2 linked regions of the Paeniglutamicibacter kerguelensis genome follow. The protein of the gene in region 2 interacts with the protein of the main gene of each other region in a pairwise test. Links are inferred from orthologs where the notes say so. Each region holds a gene or a part of one and is shown on either strand. Other genes may lie near its edges.

Region 1 (2,804 bases), on a different replicon or contig from region 2:
CCAGGATGGCGCGGCCTGCACGGGTACGCATACGAAGTCGGAAACCGTGCTTCTTGGCACGACGACGGTTATTCGGCTGAAAAGTCCGCTTGCTCACGGTAGTAACTCCAAGACGATCATGTGATGCGCCTTACCCGTTGCTACTAAAAAGGGAAGAACAGGCCGACGCTCGTATTCGGTGGCGCCTCATGGATTGTCGGGAACATTCGCGATTCGGAAGAATTTTGAAGGCACCAAACAGAGCCAAAAGTGCACACATAGGACTACACAACGATAGGGGAGCCGGAGAAGGTACGTCAAATTGGAGCCAAAGACGGTCCCGACCCACCCTGTGCACAATGTGATCTTAATTGTGGATACAGCGGTTGATAATCGTCATGCCGACATCAAAAGCGGGTCTGACACGCGCATCCTAGAGCTCAATTTTTACTTGTAAACCCGCAGATTTGCAAGCTCCCATGCGTTATCCACCACAGGTTATCCACTGACTGTGCATAACACTGTGGATGACCGCTAGAATCTATTCGTTGGGGTTCCGTAGTTACAGTCCCCATTCGTCGACCGTTTGGTCGTCGAATCAGATTGAAGGGGCCAAAATATGAGCACGGACGAGTCGAATAGCGTCGGTAGTGCCTGGCGCCAGGTAGTACGCCACATCGAACAGGATGACCGCGTTACTCCCATGCAGCGTGCCTTCGCCGCTCTGGCCCAGCCACAGGGGCTCATTGGTTCTACCCTGTTGCTGGCGGTTCCCAACGAACTGACCCGCGACGTTCTCCAGACCCAGCTCAAGGAGCCGCTGGAAGAATCGCTGAAGCTGGTCTTCCAATCCGATATTCGCTGCGCATTCAGCATTGATTCGGATTTGATCCCCGAAGAAGTTGTCGTTGCTCCCGTTGAACAGCCGCCGGTTCCCAAGGCACGCATCAGCGATGCTCTGCCGCAGCCCGCTCCTCCGTCGAACTCCCAGGAATTCGGACGGCTGAACCCCAAGTACATTTTTGACACTTTTGTCATCGGCTCATCAAACCGTTTTGCCCATGCAGCGGCAGTGGCAGTTGCCGAGGCGCCGGCAAAGGCATACAACCCGCTGTTCATCTATGGGGATTCAGGACTTGGCAAGACCCACCTTTTGCATGCGATCGGCCATTACGCCCGGCATCTCTACAACGGAATCCGCGTTCGATACGTAAATTCTGAAGAGTTCACCAATGATTTCATCAACTCCATCCGTGACGATGAAGGTGCCAGCTTCAAGCAGACCTACCGCAACGTGGATATCTTGCTTATTGACGACATCCAGTTCTTGGCAAACAAGGATGCCACCCAGGAAGAGTTCTTCCACACCTTCAATGCACTTCACAACCACAACAAGCAGGTTGTGATTACTTCGGACCTGCCACCCAAGCAGTTGGCCGGCTTTGAAGACCGCATGCGTTCACGTTTCGAGTGGGGTCTGCTGACCGATATTCAGCCACCCGAGCTTGAAACCCGCATTGCCATTCTGCGCAAGAAGGCCAATGCGGAGAATCTCTCGGCTCCGGACGAGGTCATGGAATACATTGCGTCGAAAATCTCCACGAACATCCGGGAGCTTGAGGGTGCGCTGATTCGAGTGACTGCTTTTGCGTCGCTGAACAATCAGTCCGTTGACATGAGCCTGGCCGAAACGGTGCTCAAGGATTTGATCACCGATGAAGGTGCCCAAGAGATCACTCCGGCGACCATCGTTGCGCAGACCGCCGAGTACTTTAACCTCACGATCGAAGAGCTCAACAGCAAATCCAGGACGCGGACCTTGGTGACCGCCCGACAGATTGCAATGTACCTGCTCCGCGAACTGACGGACATGTCCCTGCCGAAGATCGGCCAGGAACTGGGCGGTCGCGACCACACCACGGTGATCCACGCGGATCGCAAGATTCGCGAACTCATGGCGGAACGCCGCGCCATCTTCAATCAGGTCACCGAACTGACCAACCGCATCAAGCAGCGGCAGCGCGAGGGCTAACAACCGAAAAAGCCTTTAACCACAGGTGTGGATAAAGCTGTGGATCATTAAGTGGACTACCCCGCTAAGCCTGCGGATAACTACATGCAAAGCTGTGGATCCCTTAAATCACGCGGAAAGTTGTCCACGGGGTAGTGAGACTCAGTGTCACTCCCAATCACATGTTGTGCACATGCATAATCGGCGTACCCTCGCGGCCAATCAGGCTTATCCACAGTATCCACAGGGGTTATTAACACTACTAATCCCAAATTTCTACTTCATCCAAATAACAAGACCTGTTTTGCGCCCATCCGACGAAACGACGCCCAAAAGGACTTTTTGGGACGGATCTCGTGACTTGGCGGAAACCAATACCGGGAATGCCAGCGGAGTATAAGTTGATGGCTCCATGGGCCTGTTCTCGGCCAACCGCAAGCTTTGTTTTTGGATCGAATGACAACCAGAAAACTGTTCCCAGGGATTCCTGCGTTGAACTCGCATTATTCGTCCCGACATGAAGCACATTCGCCTCAGTCGAGACTTCGGACTCGACGCTAGCCAAGGAGAAAATGAAGAGCCCCATAAGGTGAGCTCCGACTCCATCCTCGGAAGACCTTGTACTCACGAGCTGAAAACTGCTGCCCCAAGAGCACCGAAACATAAAAGCCGGTAAGCTCAAACTCCATGCTGTCGTTCTGGTAAATGATTCGTTGCCGGAAATGTGAGACAGCGCATCACACCACCACTTTGAAGGCTCCGCGATTCGTTATTCCTGTCCCAAGGGAACCGCTAAGCTTGCTTTCAAGTACTG
Region 2 (4,616 bases):
CGACGTTGAGGTGCACGTCGCCGGGTTCCAGTCCGATCCAGAACATGGTGCTCAGGTGCCCTGCCGGGTAGGAAGTGTGGGTGTGCTCGACAAGCTTGGCCTTCGAGGTGGTCCCCGAGGTGAAATACAGCAACAGGGTTTCATCCGCCAGCGTGGGCTCCCCGGGAACGAACTCGACGTCCGCCCGGTGGCTGTCGGAGTAGTTGAATCCGGCCTCCGGGGCGCCCCCGTCAACGTGCACGATCCGGTAGTCGCCCGCGACGCCGTCGAATTTTGCCGTATCGGCAGCTCCGGCAATGACCCAGCGGGCGTTTCCGCGGTCGATCCGGTCCTGCAGGTCCGGCCGGTTCATCTGCGTGGTGGTGGGAATCATGACCATGCCCAGCTTGATTCCGGCCAGCATGATTTCCCACAGCTCCACGCGGTTTCCGAGCATGACGATGGTCTTTTCACCGCGGACCATGCCGATTGACCTCATCCAGTTGGCGAGCTGGTTCGAGCGCAGGGAGAGTTCGGCCCACGTCCGCCGTGTTGAGCTTCCGTCCTTTTCGACAATGATCAGGGCGTTGGCGTCGGAGCGTGCCGGATCGGCGGCGACGGCGTCGAACCAGTCGAGGCCGAAATTGAACGCGGTGAAGCGGGGCCACCGGAATTCCGTGCGGGCCAGCTCGTAGTTGGTGCGCAGCCCAAGGAGCTGATCGCGTGCGGCGCGGAATTCTTCGGTAGTCGTCATTGCTGCCTTTCGCGCGGAAACCAGTTAGTAGGAAGCCCTAGTGATTCAAGTCACTCGCAAATATACTTGGATATCCAAGCGTTTGGAAGTGTGCGTTGCAGCCTCCGAACAGGAAGACAAGCGAGGGAGTCCCACCGTGCCATGGAGCAAAGACCGCGGCTATGACGAAGGCGGCATCGACACGATCCGCACCCGACCGCAGCCCTACCCCGAAGCCGATCTGATGCATACCTGGCAGCTGTTGGGAGATGCCGAACGCGAACGGCTCGAGGGAATCCGCGCCTTTCTCCAAAACAGGGTGCGCCCGGAGAGCATCGGCTATTGGAACCGCGAGGAATTCCCGCACCACTTGTTGCCGGAAATGGCCGCATTCGGGCTCGGTGGCATCCAGACCGACGGAAGCAGCGACCTGTTCAAGGGGCTGGTCTACGTCGAGGCGGCACGCGCGGACGTCTCGCTCTCGGCACTGGTCGGCATCCACAACGAACTGATTGTCGGCATGATCCACGAGTTTGGGTCGGCGGCGCAGAAGGCGCGGTGGCTTCCCCGTCTCACGAATTTCGCGGCGCTTGGCGCTTTCGCCCTCACCGAGCCCGACCACGGATCAGACATAGCCGGTGGCCTGTCAACCACTGCAACGCGCGAGGGCGGGGAATGGGTGATCAGCGGCTCCAAGCGGTGGATCGGGTCGGGCACCATCGCCGACTTCGCACTGGTCTGGGCTCGGGACACCGGCGACGGCCAGATCAAGGCATTCATTGTCGAATCGGACCGCCCCGGTTTTTCCGCGACCAAGATCGGCAACAAGATCGGCCTGCGCATCATGCAGAACGCCGACATCGAGCTGGATTCCGTCCGCATTCCGGAGGCCAACAGGCTCCCCGGCGCGACAAGCTTTGCCAAGGCCAATGAATTGCTGATGCATTCGCGGGCGTGGGTAGGCTGGCAGGCTGCCGGCGTCCAACTGGGGATCTTCGACATCGCCAGGGACTACGCCCTGGAACGCGAGCAATTCGGTCGGCAGATCGCCAAGTTCCAGTTGGTGCAGTTGCCGCTGGCGGAAATCCTGGGCAATGCCATGGCCAGCCTTTCCCTGATGGTGGACGTGGCACGCCTGCAGGAAAGGGGCCAGCTGGAAATGGTCCAAGCGGCAATGGCCAAGTCAACGACCACCCGGCTGGCCAGGGAATCGGCAGCCAAGGGACGCGCACTGCTGGGCGGAAATGGTGTCACCACTGATCACGAAATGGCCAAGCTGTTCGGCGACGTCGAAATCCTCCACACCTATGAGGGAACCTACGAAATCAATTCACTGATTGTGGGCAGGGCCGTGACCGGGGTTTCGGCCTTCGTCTAGCCGATTTTCACGAACGCGGTGGCCGAGCCGGGAGTGATCTCGGTTCGGCCCGCATCGTGGATCACCGGGCCGTTCGCTTCGCGGGCCTGGCGCCGGAATTCCGCTGCGCCGAGGCGCTCAACCGACAACCCGCAGCCGTCGCCGCGCCATTTGTCGACGTCGCGCGGTTCCCCCTCCAGCACCCAGGCGAAAAGTGCATGGGCGGCCTGGGCCGCGGCCTTGCCGGTGCTCATGCCCAGTGAGTCATTGAGTACGATCCGCACGTTCGTTGATTCACCCGTGGCTCCTGCCGGGAGCGTTGTCCCCGAAACCTGCAGCTTTGCCAAGCGCTTCGGCAAGGAATCCGCCTGCATCGGGGCAAAACCCAGGGCCTTGGCGTCCCCGATCTCGGCCAATGCATGGTCGGGGAATTCGCTGGCAACCTTCGCGAACATCTTGGCGTCTGCCCGGCGGACGCTCTTGGCAAATGCCCCCTGGGCCCAAGGCTTCCAGTAGGGGTGGCGTGGATTCGCAAGCAACGCAGTGACCGAGGCGAGGGCGGCAACCGCAATTCCCCGGTCTTCGGCACACGGATCCTCGCGGTCCACCAGCAAGATGATCGGCTGAACCAGCTCCCCGGTCGGAACGGGACAATCCGGTTCCGGCGCTTGCCGGGTTTCCTCCGGCGAGGTCACGGGGGCTGCTGCGTTATCCATGTTTTCCACGCTTCTAGCCTAGGCGTGATTCGAGATGGCTCAGGCCTTCCACCACGAATCGAAGATGGTGACGGGCGTCGTCCGCTTGTGCCGCGAACGCAGGAATTTGCGCTCCAGGTTCTGGGCGGCGTCCTCCGGGATGTCCCGGCCCTCAAGATAGTCGTCGATGTTGTCGTAGGAGATGCCGAGCTCGTCCTCGTCGGTGCGCAACGGCCGTCCGTCGAGCAGGTCCGCTGTGGGAACCTTTTCCCACAGGAATCGCGGAGAGTCGAGGTGGCGCAGCAGTTCGCGGTTCTGCCGCTTGTTCAGCCCAAAGAGCGGGAGGATGTCCGCCCCGCCGTCGCCGAATTTCGTGAAGAACCCGGTGACGGATTCGGCCCCGTGGTCGGTGCCGAGCACCAGCAGGTTTTCTTCCCCGGCCAGCGCATACTGGGCAATCATGCGCATGCGTGCCTTGATGTTGCCCTTGTTGAAATCGGAAATCTGCGCGCCCGTCGCGGAGAGGAAAGCATCCTCGAGACCGTCGACACCGGCTTGCACGTTTAGGGTGCGTTCAATGTCCGCGGCCACGAAATCCATGGCGGCCTGCGCGTCTGCCTCGTCGAGTTGTTGTCCATAGGGCAGCCGCACGGCCACGAACTTGGCACTGGCGCCCGAGTCGCGCAGTTCTTCGGCGGCAAGCTGCGCCAGACGCCCGGCGAGCGTTGAATCAAGTCCGCCGGAGATGCCCAAGACAAATCCTTTGGTGCCGGTGGCAAGCAGGTACTCCTTCAGGAAATCGATGCGGGCGCGCACCTCTGCCGCCGGGTCGATGTGGGGCTTGACGCCCATTTCCTTGATGATCAGGGCCTGTAATTCGCGCATTCACCTAGCCTAGCGTGCTCGGCTTCGGGCGCGGCGGAACGACCGGCAACGTGACGCAACAGGGGGTTTGGGAAGCCGTTTTCAGGCGTCGGCCGGGGGCTTGTCCGGGTCCCAGCCAAGGTTTGTTGCCATCTGCTGCAGGGAACGCACGGTGATTGCGTAGTCTTCGGCACTGATGCCGGCGCTTGATTCCTCGCGCATCCCGTCGACGATCTCCTTCAGGCGGTCCAGTGACACCGCGCCGCGCTCGGTCAGGGCAAAGGTGTGGCCCTGTTCCGAAACCCAGCCGGAATCCACCAGCTCGGCCAAATGCTCTGAGGGACTCGTGGGTTCATCTTCCGCCTGGGCCTCACCGAAGAAGGGGGCAAGCGCCGCAGTGAGTTCCCCGCCGGTGGCGGGGCCGCGGGACAGCACATTGAGCAGCTGCCATTGGCGGCGCGTGACGCCGTGCTCTTCGAGGGAGTTGGCGAACTGCTCAGAAATGAGCGAGTCAACCAATTTGAGCCAGTAACCCAAGGGGCGAAGATCGTTCATGGCCTCAGCCTATCCCTGCAACCGCTCGCCTGTCTGTAGCGAGTTTCCGGATCGCCTCCCGGTGCCGAAGAATCGCGTGAAGTGCCCGGACGCGGCGTGCGTCCGCGGCGGGATGCAAGCACCGTTGCCCACAAACTAGAATTGAAGCTATGACCAACACTGCCGCTCGCGCCCGCTTGCTTGAACTCGTTAAGGAACTCGCCGTAGTACACGGCAAGGTGATCCTCTCCTCCGGCAAGGAGGCCGACTACTACATTGACCTTCGCCGCATCACGCTGCACCACGAGGCTGCACCGCTGGTGGGCTCCGTCATGCTGGAAATGCTCGACGAGGCAGGCATCGAATTCACCAATGCCGGCGGCCTGACCATGGGTGCCGACCCGGTGGGCACCGCGCTGATGCACGCCGCGGGCCAAGCCGGCCGCGCCATCGA

The links. The genes of interacting proteins can lie anywhere in the genome.
Region 1: the proteins of nadE (region 2) and dnaA interact in binary tests that used the Escherichia coli proteins (3 or more experiments, as listed by UniProt). The link is inferred for Paeniglutamicibacter kerguelensis from one-to-one orthologs.

Annotation. Positions count from the first base shown.
Region 1 is NZ_JAGIOF010000001.1:4,084,712-4,087,515, forward strand. It holds dnaA (chromosomal replication initiator protein DnaA), read left to right. Parts: upstream 1-598; coding sequence 599-2,011; downstream 2,012-2,804. Other genes in the region: rpmH (50S ribosomal protein L34), read right to left, coding at 1-97. UniProt on the Escherichia coli protein: Plays an essential in the initiation and regulation of chromosomal replication. Binds in an ATP-dependent fashion to the origin of replication (oriC) to initiate formation of the DNA replication initiation complex once per cell cycle.
Region 2 is NZ_JAGIOF010000004.1:402,630-407,245, reverse strand. What follows is about bases 1,738-4,616. They hold nadE (ammonia-dependent NAD(+) synthetase), read right to left. Parts: upstream 3,650-4,616; coding sequence 2,825-3,649; downstream 1,738-2,824. Other genes in these bases: pyrE (orotate phosphoribosyltransferase), read left to right, coding at 4,333-4,616; JOF47_RS21155 (MarR family winged helix-turn-helix transcriptional regulator), read right to left, coding at 3,731-4,183; JOF47_RS21165 (peptidyl-tRNA hydrolase), read right to left, coding at 2,087-2,785; JOF47_RS21170 (acyl-CoA dehydrogenase family protein), read left to right, coding at 1,738-2,090. Also shown: JOF47_RS21175 (AMP-binding protein), read right to left, coding at 1-733; more of JOF47_RS21170, read left to right, coding at 957-1,737. UniProt on the Escherichia coli protein: Catalyzes the ATP-dependent amidation of deamido-NAD to form NAD. Uses ammonia as a nitrogen source.